2 regions of the Nonomuraea sp. B1E8 genome follow, and region 1 is predicted to be linked to the other one. Evidence: riboswitches for the same ligand, from Rfam matches in the RefSeq annotation. Region 1 holds a riboswitch; the other holds the start of a gene.
The links. Region 1 has a riboswitch for S-adenosylmethionine ahead of ABGA98_RS20670 (aminotransferase class V-fold PLP-dependent enzyme). Riboswitches for the same ligand answer to the same signal wherever they lie in the genome.
Positions count from the first base shown of each region.

Region 2: another riboswitch for S-adenosylmethionine. It lies ahead of thrC (threonine synthase); the one in region 1 lies ahead of ABGA98_RS20670 (aminotransferase class V-fold PLP-dependent enzyme).

Region 1 is NZ_JBDPLS010000005.1:592,750-598,196, forward strand. It holds gene ABGA98_RS20665 (TerC family protein) at 1-738, opposite strand, end outside; SAM riboswitch class IV at 853-968, shown strand; gene ABGA98_RS20670 (aminotransferase class V-fold PLP-dependent enzyme) at 1,097-2,302, shown strand; gene ABGA98_RS20675 (DoxX family protein) at 2,305-2,958, opposite strand; gene ABGA98_RS20680 (NADH-quinone oxidoreductase subunit D) at 3,082-4,227, shown strand; gene ABGA98_RS20685 (acyltransferase) at 4,224-5,354, shown strand; gene ABGA98_RS20690 (hypothetical protein) at 5,347-5,447, shown strand, end outside.
Region 2 is NZ_JBDPLS010000023.1:27,987-33,433, reverse strand. It holds gene groL (chaperonin GroEL) at 1-1,554, opposite strand, end outside; gene ABGA98_RS43355 (cold-shock protein) at 1,907-2,107, opposite strand; gene ABGA98_RS43350 (MoaD/ThiS family protein) at 2,349-2,624, opposite strand; gene thrC (threonine synthase) at 2,649-3,881, opposite strand; SAM riboswitch class I at 3,895-4,036, opposite strand; gene ABGA98_RS43340 (RNA polymerase sigma factor) at 4,116-4,670, opposite strand; gene ABGA98_RS43335 (trehalose-6-phosphate synthase) at 4,849-5,447, shown strand, end outside.

The DNA of each region.
Region 1 (5,447 bases):
CGTCTCCTCCTCCAGCGCCCGCTGCCTGGCGTGCCTGCCGCGCATGCGGATGTTCAACAGCTCCACGATCACCGAGAACGCCATCGCGAAGTAGATGTAGCCCTTGGGGATGTGCTGGCCGAGGCCCTCGGCGACGAGCATCACCCCGATCAGCACGAGGAACGCCAGCGCCAGCATCTTGATGGTCGGATGCCGGTCGACGAACCTGCTGATCGGCCCGGAGGCGAACAACATCACCAGCACCGCCACCACGACCGCCGCGACCATCACGCCGAGCTCGTCGACCATGCCGACGGCAGTGATCACGGAGTCGAGCGAGAAGACGACATCGAGCACCATGATCTGCACGATCACGGACGTGAAGGAGGCCGCCGCGGCCTTCCTGCCGTCCTTGCCGTGCGGCCCCTCCATGCTGTGGCCGATCTCCGTGACGCTCTTGGCCAGCAGGAACAGGCCGCCGAGCAGCAAGATCAGATCGCGCCCCGAGATGTCGTGGCCGAAGACCGCGAACAGCGGATCGGTCAGGCGTACCACCCACGACAGTCCGAGCAGCAGGAGCAGGCGGCTGATCAGCGCCGCGGCCAGGCCGAGCACGCGGGCCCGGTCACGCTGCTCCGGAGGCAGCTTGCCCGCCAGGATGGAGATGAAGATGATGTTGTCGATCCCCAGCACGATCTCCAGGGCGACAAGAGTGAGAAAGCCGATCCAGATCTGCGGGTCGGCCACCCATTCCAGCATTTACGCACCTCCAAGGCATGTGACGGCGGGTCTCCCGATAGCAACGACTCAGTTGCCCCATAAGTTCGCCCGCTTGCGATCCATGCCCGGGTACGGGTTATAGTCCTTGACGTAGGTCATGAGTGCCAGCGACAAGCCCCGGCTAGCTGGCCGGCAACCCTCGCGTCCGCGGCGGGGTGCCCCGGGTGAAGACCTGGTCCGTCACGAGGTGTGGCGGGCAAGCGCGGGCTCCGCTGGCTGCTCCAGGGGTCCGACGACCCCGAGGAGGACTGCCGTGTCCACGCTGACGATCTTCAGGTCCGCCCACGTCCGAGCGGACGAGGCCCCCGCCACCACCGAGGAACGGCGCGTCCCCGCCGTGCTCGGCGCCGACCTCAAGGTGCCGGTCAAGGGCGGCAGGCTGGTGAGCTACGCCAACCTCGACTACGCCGCCAGCGCCCCCTGTCTCGCGCCGGTCAGCGCGGCCGTCGCCGCCGCGCTCCCGGCCTACTCCAGCGTCCACCGCGGCGCGGGCTACGCCTCCCAGCTCACCACCGCCCGCTACGAGCAGGCCCGCCACACGGTCAGCGCGTTCGCCGGCGCCCGGCCGGACGACGCCGTGATCTTCACCCGCAACACCACCGACGCCACCAACCTGCTCGCCCGCTGCCTGCCCGAGGGCACGACCACCGTGGTCTTCGACACCGAGCACCACGCCTCCCTCCTCCCCTGGCCCCGGTCCGTACGGCTGGCGCCACCCGCCTTCCCCGGCCAGGCCGTGCGCGCCGCCGACGACGCACTGGCCGCGATCGACGGGCCCAAGCTGCTCGTGGTCACCGCCGCCTCCAACGTCACCGGCGAGCTGTGGCCCATCGCCGCGCTGGCCCACATCGCGCACCGCCACGGCGCCAGGATCCTGGTGGACGCCGCGCAGCTCGTACCGCACCGGCGGCTCAACCTCACCGCGCTCGACCTCGACTACGTGGCCTTCTCCGGGCACAAGCTCTATGCGCCCTTCGGGGCCGGCGTGCTGATCGGGCGGCGTGACTGGCTGGCGGGGGCGGAGCCGTACCTGAAGGGCGGGGGCGCGGTCCGGTCGGTGGCCGGCGCCGTCGAGTGGCACGACGACCCAGAGCCGCGGCACGAGGCGGGCACGCCGAACGTGCTCGGCGCCATCGCGCTGGCCGCGGCCTGCGACGCGCTCACCGCCACCGGGTGGACCCCGCTGGTGCGCGAGGAGGAGCGGCTGATCGCCCGGCTGCGGGCCGGTCTCGCCTCGATCGAGGGCGTACGCGAGCTGTCCCTGTGGGGGGAGGACCACCCGCGCGTGGGCATCGTGTCGTTCACCGTCGACGGCCGCCCGGCCCGCGAGGTGGCCGAGGTGCTGTCCGGCGAATACGGCATCGGGGTGCGCGACGGCAAGTTCTGCGCGCACCCGTTCGTCCGTCACCTGGTGGACGTGCGCTCGGGCGGCGGTTGCGAGGACGGCACGGCATCAGCGGTGCGCGCCTCGATCGGCATCGGCACCACGCAGGAGCACGTGGACCGGCTGATCGAGGCGCTGCGCGACCTCACCTCCCGCTGAGGTCAGCCTTTCGGCGGTTCGCCGCGGCGCGGTGGCGGCTCGTCGCCGACCAGGGCGTCGATGTCCCGCATGTCCTGGTCGCTGAGCTTGCTGTCCTTCGGCGCGCTCGACTGCCGGGGCACCTGGGGCGGCTCCTGCTGCGCCGGCTCGGGCGTCGTCGGGCCCCCGGCCGCACCGGTCGTGGTCGTGCCACGCGTGGCGGGCGTGCGGGCGGCGAGCTCCGCCTCGGCCGCACGGCGTTCGGCACGCCTGCGCGACATCGTGCGGACGATGCCGTCCAGGCCGAACCTGCCGCCGCCCAGCACGAGGAACAGCAGGCTCAGCGTGCCCAGGGCGGCCGGCAGCTCCCAGCCGTTGTCGGAAGTCATCGGGGTGAGCCCCCAGTGCACGAAGAAGATGGCGCCCAGCATGTTGATCAGCAGCAGCAACGCCACCGGCCTGACCAGCAAGCCGAGAATCAGGAAGATGCCGCCGACGGTCTCCACGACGGTCGCGTAGGAGGCGGCCAGCTCGGGCAGCGGGATCCCCGACTCCCTGAAGCCCTGCGCGGTGGCGCCCAGGCCGCCCTGCCACTTCTGCCATCCATGGGCCAGGAAGATCACGCCCGTCACCACGCGCGCGATCAGGGCCGCGACGTCGAACAATACCCTTTTCATGGTGATTTCCCCCCCATTCCAGGTATCCCTCCCCATGTCCGACTTCGGGATGCACCTTCATACCAAGCTTTGACCGTCCGCCCCGCGCTGGATCGACACCCACGACGGTGGCAGCATGGCCATATGACGGAACGTGTGGTCGGAATCGGTGCGGGCGCGAAAGAACTGGCCACCGAGGACATGATCCTCAACATCGGCCCGCAGCACCCGTCGACCCACGGGGTGCTCAGGCTCCGGCTGACGCTCGACGGCGAGCGCATCGCCACCGCCGAGCCGATCATCGGCTACATGCACCGCGGCGCGGAGAAGTTGTTCGAGGTCCGCGACTACCGCCAGATCATCATGCTCGCCAACCGGCACGACTGGCTGTCAGGGTTCGCCAACGAGCTGGGCGTGGTACTCGCCGCCGAACGCCTGCTCGGCATGGAGCCGCCGGTCAGGGCCGTGTGGGCGCGTACGCTGCTCGCCGAGCTCAACCGGGTGCTCAACCACCTGATGTTCCTCGGCTCCTACCCCCTGGAACTGGGCGCGATCACCCCGCTGTTCTACGCCTTCGACGAGCGCGAGCGCATCCAGGCCGTCATGGAGGAGATCTCCGGCGGACGCATGCACTACATGTTCAACCGGGTCGGCGGGCTCAAGGAGGACCTGCCACTCGGCTGGCTCGACCGCGTGTCGGCGGCCGTCGAGCAGACCCGCCGCCGCGTCCCCGACATCGAGAACCTCATCCTGTACAACGACATCTTCCTGGCCCGCACCAGGGGCGTCGGCGTGCTGACCCACGACCAGATCATGCAGTACGGCGTCAGCGGCCCCATCGCCCGCGCCTCCGGCGTCGACTTCGACCTGCGCCGCGACGACCCCTACCTCGCCTACCCCGAGCTGCCCGTCAAGGTGGTCACCAGGAGCGCCGGCGACTGCCACGCCCGCTTCGAGGTCCTGCTCGAGCAGCTCAAGGTCTCGCTCGACCTGGCCGACGCCTGCGCCGAACGGCTGCGCGCACTGCCCCCCGGGCCGATCAACCAGCGGCTGCCCAAGGTGCTCAAGGTGCCGGAGGGTCACACGTACGCGTGGACCGAGAACCCGCTCGGCATCAACGGCTACTACCTCGTCTCCAGGGGCGACAAGACGCCGTGGCGGCTCAAGCTGCGCTCCGCCTCCTACAACAACATCCAGGTGCTGCGCGAGGTGTTGCCCGGCCACCTGGTGGCCGACATGGTCGCCATCCTCGGCTCGATGTTCTTCGTCGTGGGTGACATCGACAAGTGACGACACAGGAACGCGACAAGTACGTCGACTGGCTGCGCGCCCTGAGCCTGATCGTCGTGGTGGTGTGGCACTGGGCGTTCACCATTCTCGAGTGGAAGCCGCACGGCCCCGAGCCCACCAGCCCGCTGGGCTTCACCTCGGGCCTGTGGATCCTCACCTGGCTGCTGCAGGTGCTGCCGCTGTTCTTCTACGTCGGCGGTCACGTGCACCTGCTGTCCTGGAACCGGGCCAGGGCCCGGGGCGTCGGCATCGGCTCGTTCGTCCTGCGGCGCATCCGCGCGCTGGCCTTACCCGCGCTGTCCCTGTCCGGCGTGTGGGTCCTCATCGGAGCCACCGTCACGTGGGCGTTCGACGTCGACTGGATGTGGCGGGTCGTAGTGCTGGTGCTCAGCCCGCTGTGGTTCCTCGGCGTCTACCTGGTGCTGATCGCGCTGCTGCCGGTGGCGCTCTGGCTGCACAGCCGCTACGACGTGCTCGCCCTGATCTGGCTCGGCGGCGCGGCCCTGGTGATCGACGTGGTGCGCTTCAGCTACGGCGTCGACCCGGCGGGCTGGCTCAACATGCTCATCGTCTGGGGGCTCGCGCACCAGGCCGGCTTCTTCTACGACCGGGTCGTGGCGCTGCCCCGGCGCTACGACAAGGGACTGCTGTGGACCGGGCTGTTCGCCCTGTTCGGGCTGGTCTACTCCGGCATCTATCCCGGGTCGATGGTGGGCGTCCCCGGCGACAAGTGGTCGAACATGGCGCCGCCCACGTTCGTGATCGTGGCCCTGCTGCTCTTCCAGATCGGGCTCGTGGAGGTGCTGCGGCCGTCCATGGAGCGCGTACTCGTGCGGCCGGGCTGGCGCCGGGTGAACGACTTCATCAACCGCTACTCGCTGCCGCTGTTCCTCTTCCACACCACCGGCATGGCCATCGCGCTGGGGTTGTCGTGGTGGTGGTTCGGCACCATGGGCACGCAGATCCCGCCCGACCTGAAATGGTGGCTGGAGCGCCCCATCGCCGTCATCGGCCCGCTGGTCTGCACCGCCCCGGTCATCTACCTCTTCGGCCGGCGCCGCCGCACGCCTGTGCGCCAAAAGCAGGGCGAGGACGTCGGCCGCTCCCTAGGCTCGGAACATGGCTGACATCGGCTTCCACGCCACCGCCGAGGACGAGCGGATCATCCGTGCCGCGCTGCGGGAAGGTGAGCGGCCGAGCGACGTGATCCGCCGCGCGCT
Region 2 (5,447 bases), on a different contig from region 1:
GGCCTCGGTGGTGAGGAAGAGCGCCGCGATCGAGGCGGCGTTCTGCAGCGCCGAGCGCGTCACCTTGGCCGGGTCGATAATGCCGGCCTCGAACATGTTGACGTATTCGCCCGACGCGGCGTTGAGACCCTCACCCGGGGTGAGGTTGCGCACGCGCTCGACCACGACGCCGCCCTCGAGGCCGGCGTTGACCGCGATCTGCTTCAGCGGCTCCTCGAGAGCCTTCTTCACGATCCCCGCACCGGTGGCCTCGTCGCCGTTGAGCTCGAGCTTGTCGAACGCCTTGGCACCGGCCTGCAGCAGCGCCACGCCACCACCCGGGACGATGCCCTCCTCGACGGCCGCCTTCGCGTTGCGGACGGCGTCCTCGATGCGGTGCTTGCGCTCCTTGAGCTCGACCTCGGTCGCCGCGCCCGCCTTGATGACGGCCACGCCGCCGGCCAGCTTGGCCAGCCGCTCCTGGAGCTTCTCGCGGTCGTAGTCGGAGTCGGTGCGCTCGATCTCGGCGCGGATCTCGTTGACCCGGCCGGAGATCTGCTCGGCGTCACCGGCGCCGTCGACGATCGTCGTCTCGTCCTTGGTCACGACCACCTTGCGGGCACGGCCCAGCAGGTCGAGGGTGGCGGTCTCGAGCTTGAGGCCGACCTCCTCGGCGATGACCTGACCACCGGTCAGGATGGCGATGTCGTTGAGCATGGCCTTGCGGCGGTCGCCGAAGCCCGGGGCCTTGACGGCCACGGAGCGGAACAGGCCGCGGATCTTGTTGACCACCAGGGTCGCCAGGGCCTCGCCCTCGACGTCCTCGGCGATGATCAGCAGCGGCTTGCCGGACTGCACGACCTTGTCGAGCAGCGGCAGCAGGTCCTTGTTGGCGGAGACCTTGCCGTTGACGATCAGGATGTACGGGTCTTCGAGCACGGCCTCCATGCGGTCGGAGTCGGTGACGAAGTACATCGACGTCATGCCCTTGTCGAAGCGCATGCCCTCGGTGAGCTCGAGCTCGAGGCCGAAGGTGTTGCTCTCCTCGACGGTGATGACGCCTTCCTTGCCGACCTTGTCCATCGCCTCGGCGATGAGCGCGCCGATCTCGGGGTCGGCTGCGGAGATGGAGGCGGTCGAAGCGATCTGCTCCTTGGTCTCCACGTCCTTGGCCAGCTTGGAGAGCTCCTCGCTGACCCGCTCGACGGCCGCCTCGATGCCCTTCTTCAGAGCCATCGGGTTGGCGCCGGCGGCCACGTTGCGCAGGCCCTCACGCACCAGCGCCTGGGCGAGCACGGTGGCGGTCGTGGTGCCGTCGCCGGCGACGTCGTCCGTCTTCTTGGCGACTTCCTTGACCAGCTCCGCGCCGATCTTCTCCCACGGGTCCTCGAGCTCGATCTCCTTGGCGATGGACACACCGTCGTTGGTGATCGTGGGAGCGCCCCACTTCTTCTCCAGCACGACGTTGCGCCCCTTGGGGCCCAGGGTCACCTTGACGGCGTCGGCGAGCTGGTTCATACCGCGCTCGAGACCGCGCCGGGCGTCCTCGTCAAACGCGATCATCTTGGCTGCCATAAGGCTAGACCTCCCAGATGCAGGGTGGCTTGTCGTGGACCGAGCCGACGCCCGCGACGGCATGGGTCAGCATCTCCGTTCGGCAGACCCCATCGTCTCGATCCGGTGTTGGCACTCTGCTGCACAGAGTGCCAACGAACTGTTTAGCACTCTACCCTGCCGAGTGCAAGCGAACTCACCCGTGGTCGGCACTTCCCCCAGGTCAGTCGTCTGTCCGGCGAGCCGCCCCGTGGGCGCACCGCTGGCCGCGGTTCGCGCACACGGCTCGCCGTACCAGGATCGACGAAGAAAGGTGACGGTTCGCCCGGACTGCGCTGCCGTGCGAACCCGCCGGTGCATACCAGTGCGGTAATCAGACCGTCCTGACGGACTCCGCCTGCGGCCCCTTCTGGCCCTGCGTGATCTCGAACTCGACACGCTGTCCCTGTTCGAGAGAGCGGTACCCGTCCATCATGATCGCTGAGTAATGGACGAATACATCCTTACCACCGTCTACCGCGATGAAGCCGTAGCCCTTGTCCGCGTTGAACCACTTGACGGTGCCCTGCGCCACTTCCGACTCCTCTTACTGGGCTCCCAGACCTCGCCCATTCCTTCGCGAGACCCGTAATCGCCTGACTTAACGGAAAATCAGCCAGGCGATCGCCCTCGACCATACCTGTGGCACGGGGTTTGGCAACAGAGTCAATCCGCAGACTGCGCATTTCCTCTCATCGACGGTTCAACGTTGAATTGCTGGGAAAAGAAGAAGGCGCCCGCAAGGGGCGCCTTCGCCGAAGTGTGATCTGCCGCACTCAACCGCCGGCGACGGCGGGGATGATGGAGATCTGGGTGCCCTCCGGCGCCGGAGTGTCCAGCCCTTGGGCGAATCGGACGTCCTCTTCCCCCACATAAACGTTGACAAAACGCCGAATCTTGCCCGATTCATCCAGGATTCTCGCGCCGATACCCGGGTAGTCAGAGTCCAGCTTGGCCAGCACGTCACGAAGAGTCGCGCCCTCGCCACTGACCTCCGCGTTGCCCCCGGTGTAGGTGCGCAGAATGGTGGGAATCCGCACAGAAACGCTCATGGTTTACCTCGCCTTTCCTGGTTGTCAGACAGTCGCGCGGAACGCGTCGAGGGAGGGCTTGATCACGGCCGTGGGCCTGGCGTCGCCGCTGATCGCGTCGAGCGTCTTGAGGCCGTCGCCGGTGTTCAGCACCACGGTCTCGGCCTCCGGGTCGAGCTGCCCGGTCTCGGTGAGCTTCTTCAGCACGCCCACGGTCACGCCGCCCGCGGTCTCGGCGAAGATGCCCTCCGTCGAGGCCAGGAGCTTGATGGCGGCCACGATCTCGGCGTCCGTGACGTCCTCGACGCCCCCTCCGGTCCGCCGCGCGATGTCCAGCACGTACGGCCCGTCAGCGGGGTTTCCGATGGCCAGCGACTTGGCGATGGTGTCGGGCCTGACCGGCTGCACGACGTCGTGCCCCGCCTTGTAGGCGGTCGACACCGGCGAGCACCCGGCCGCCTGAGCCCCGAAGATCTTGTAGGGCGTGTCCTCGACCAGCCCCAGCGCCACCAGCTCCTTGAAGCCCTTGTCGATCTTCGTGAGCTGCGAGCCCGAGGCGATGGGGATGATGATCTGCTCGGGCAACCGCCACCCGAGCTGCTCGGCGATCTCGTACGCGAGCGTCTTGGAGCCCTCGGCGTAGTAAGGGCGCAGGTTGATGTTGGTGAACCCCCACTTGTCACCGAGCGGGTCGCCGATCAACTCGGAGCAGAACCTGTTGACGTCGTCGTAGGTGCCCTCGATGCCGACCAGCCGGCCGCCGAACACCCGGGCCATGGCGATCTTGGCTTGTTCGAGGTTGGCCGGGATGAACACGCACGCCTCCAGCCCGGCCCGCGCCGCGGCGGCCGTCACCGCGCCCGCGAGGTTGCCGGTGGAGGAGCAGGAGAGCGTGTGGAAGCCGAAGTTGCGGGCCGCCTCGACGGCCATGGCGACCACGCGGTCCTTGAAGGAGTGGGTGGGGTTGCCCGAGTCGTCCTTGACGTGGAGGGATCTGATGCCGAGCGCCCGCCCGAGGTTGCCGGCCCTGACCAGCTTGGTCCAGCCGGGGTTCATGTTGGGCTTGTCGGCGACGTCGGCCGGCACGGGCAGCAGCGAGCGGTAGCGCCAGATGTTGGCGGGGCCCGACTCGATGGCCGCGCGGGTCACCTCGCCGAACTCGTAGGCCGCTTCGAGCGGCCCGAAACACTCCTGGCAGGCGAAGCTCGGACCGAGCGGGTAACGCGCGCCGCACTCGCGGCAGGACAGACCGACGGCGGGACCGAAATCGTGCGACATGAAGCGAGGCCTTCCCTCATCTTCGTCTGCGGCCACCTTGACCACAGACCGGAATTGGCACCTTGTCCCGGTCGGCCTCGCCAGGTCGCGAGTCACAAGCCGGGAGGGTTGCCGGGGCTTCGCAGGGCCGGTCCCTCCACCCCTCTGGATGAGCAATATTCAGTTGTCGACTCGGACTCTACCCGCCCACGTGGCGGAAACGTCCTCCCGTCTCAAATAATGAGACGTACGATCTCAGCGATAGTCGTCTCCCAGCACGCCCTGCACATATTTGCGCGCCTGGTGGATGCGCGACTTCGCGGTGCCGAGCGGGATGCCCAGCTGGTCGGCCACCTCGTTGTAGTCGAGCTGGACGATGTCGCGCAGAACCAGCGCCTGCGCCAGATCCGGCTTGTCGGCCTCCAGCGCCTCCATGGCGTCGAGCAGGTCGAGCCGCGAGCCCGCGATCACGCTGACGCGCCGCACGTCGGGCTTCTGCATCGGCAGCTCGTCCGAGCTCTGCTCGGCCGCCCGGCGTTTGAGCGACCGGTAGGTCGTGCGCGCGCAGTTGGCCGTCACGATGTGCAGCCAGGTGCTGAACCTGGCCCGCCCCTCGAAGCGCCCGATGTTGCGCGCCACGGCCAGCAGGGTGTCCTGGGAGGCCTCCTCGGCGTCCTGGTGGTAGGGCAGGATGCGGGCGCAGTGACGCATCACATCGGGCTCGATCCGCCGCAGCAGCTCGCCAAGAGCACGGTGGTCTCCGGCCGCGGCGGAGCGGGCGAGTTCCTCGGTTAGCTCATCAAGCGCCATGCCTGGGATCCTAGGGTCATAGGGAGCCTTGTTGGCATCCTTCCTTTTCCGATGGGCCGTTCACCACGATGATCAGTGTGGTCCCGTCTGCACCGACCCGCCAGCCGGAAGGAGTCACCTTGAGGTCTCACACCAGCTCGCCGCCCTGCCGGCGGCCCGCGCGGCCGGAGCGGGCGCGGTGAACAACGTCCTGGTGGCCTCCAACCGCGGCCCCGTCTCCTTCACCGTCTCCGACGACGGCGAGCTGACCATGCGGCGCGGCGGCGGCGGGCTGGTGTCGGGATTGTCCGGCGTGGCCAAGGACGACGGCGTCCTGTGGGTCTGCGCGGCGTTGTCCGACGGTGACCGCAGCGCGGTGCGCCTGGCCCCCGGCGGCCGCATCGACCAGGCCGGCTACGACACCGGCCCGCTGCGCATGCTCGACATCCCGCCCGCCACCTTCCACCGCGCCTACAACGCCGTGGCCAACTCCACGCTGTGGTTCGTCAACCACCTGCTCTACGACATCCCCAACGCGCCGCTCTTCGGCACCAAGTTCGGCCGCGAGTGGGAGTCCTACCGCGACTACAACGGCGCGTTCGCGCTGGCGCTGGCCGAGGAGGCCGGCCACGAGGCCAGGGTGATGGTGCAGGACTACCACCTGACCCTGACCCCGGCGATGCTCCGCGCCGAGCGGCCGGACCTGCGCATCGCCCACTTCAGCCACACGCCGTGGGCGCCGCCCGAATACTTCTCCCTGCTGCCCGACGAGGTGGCGCGAGAGGTCCTGGAAGGCAT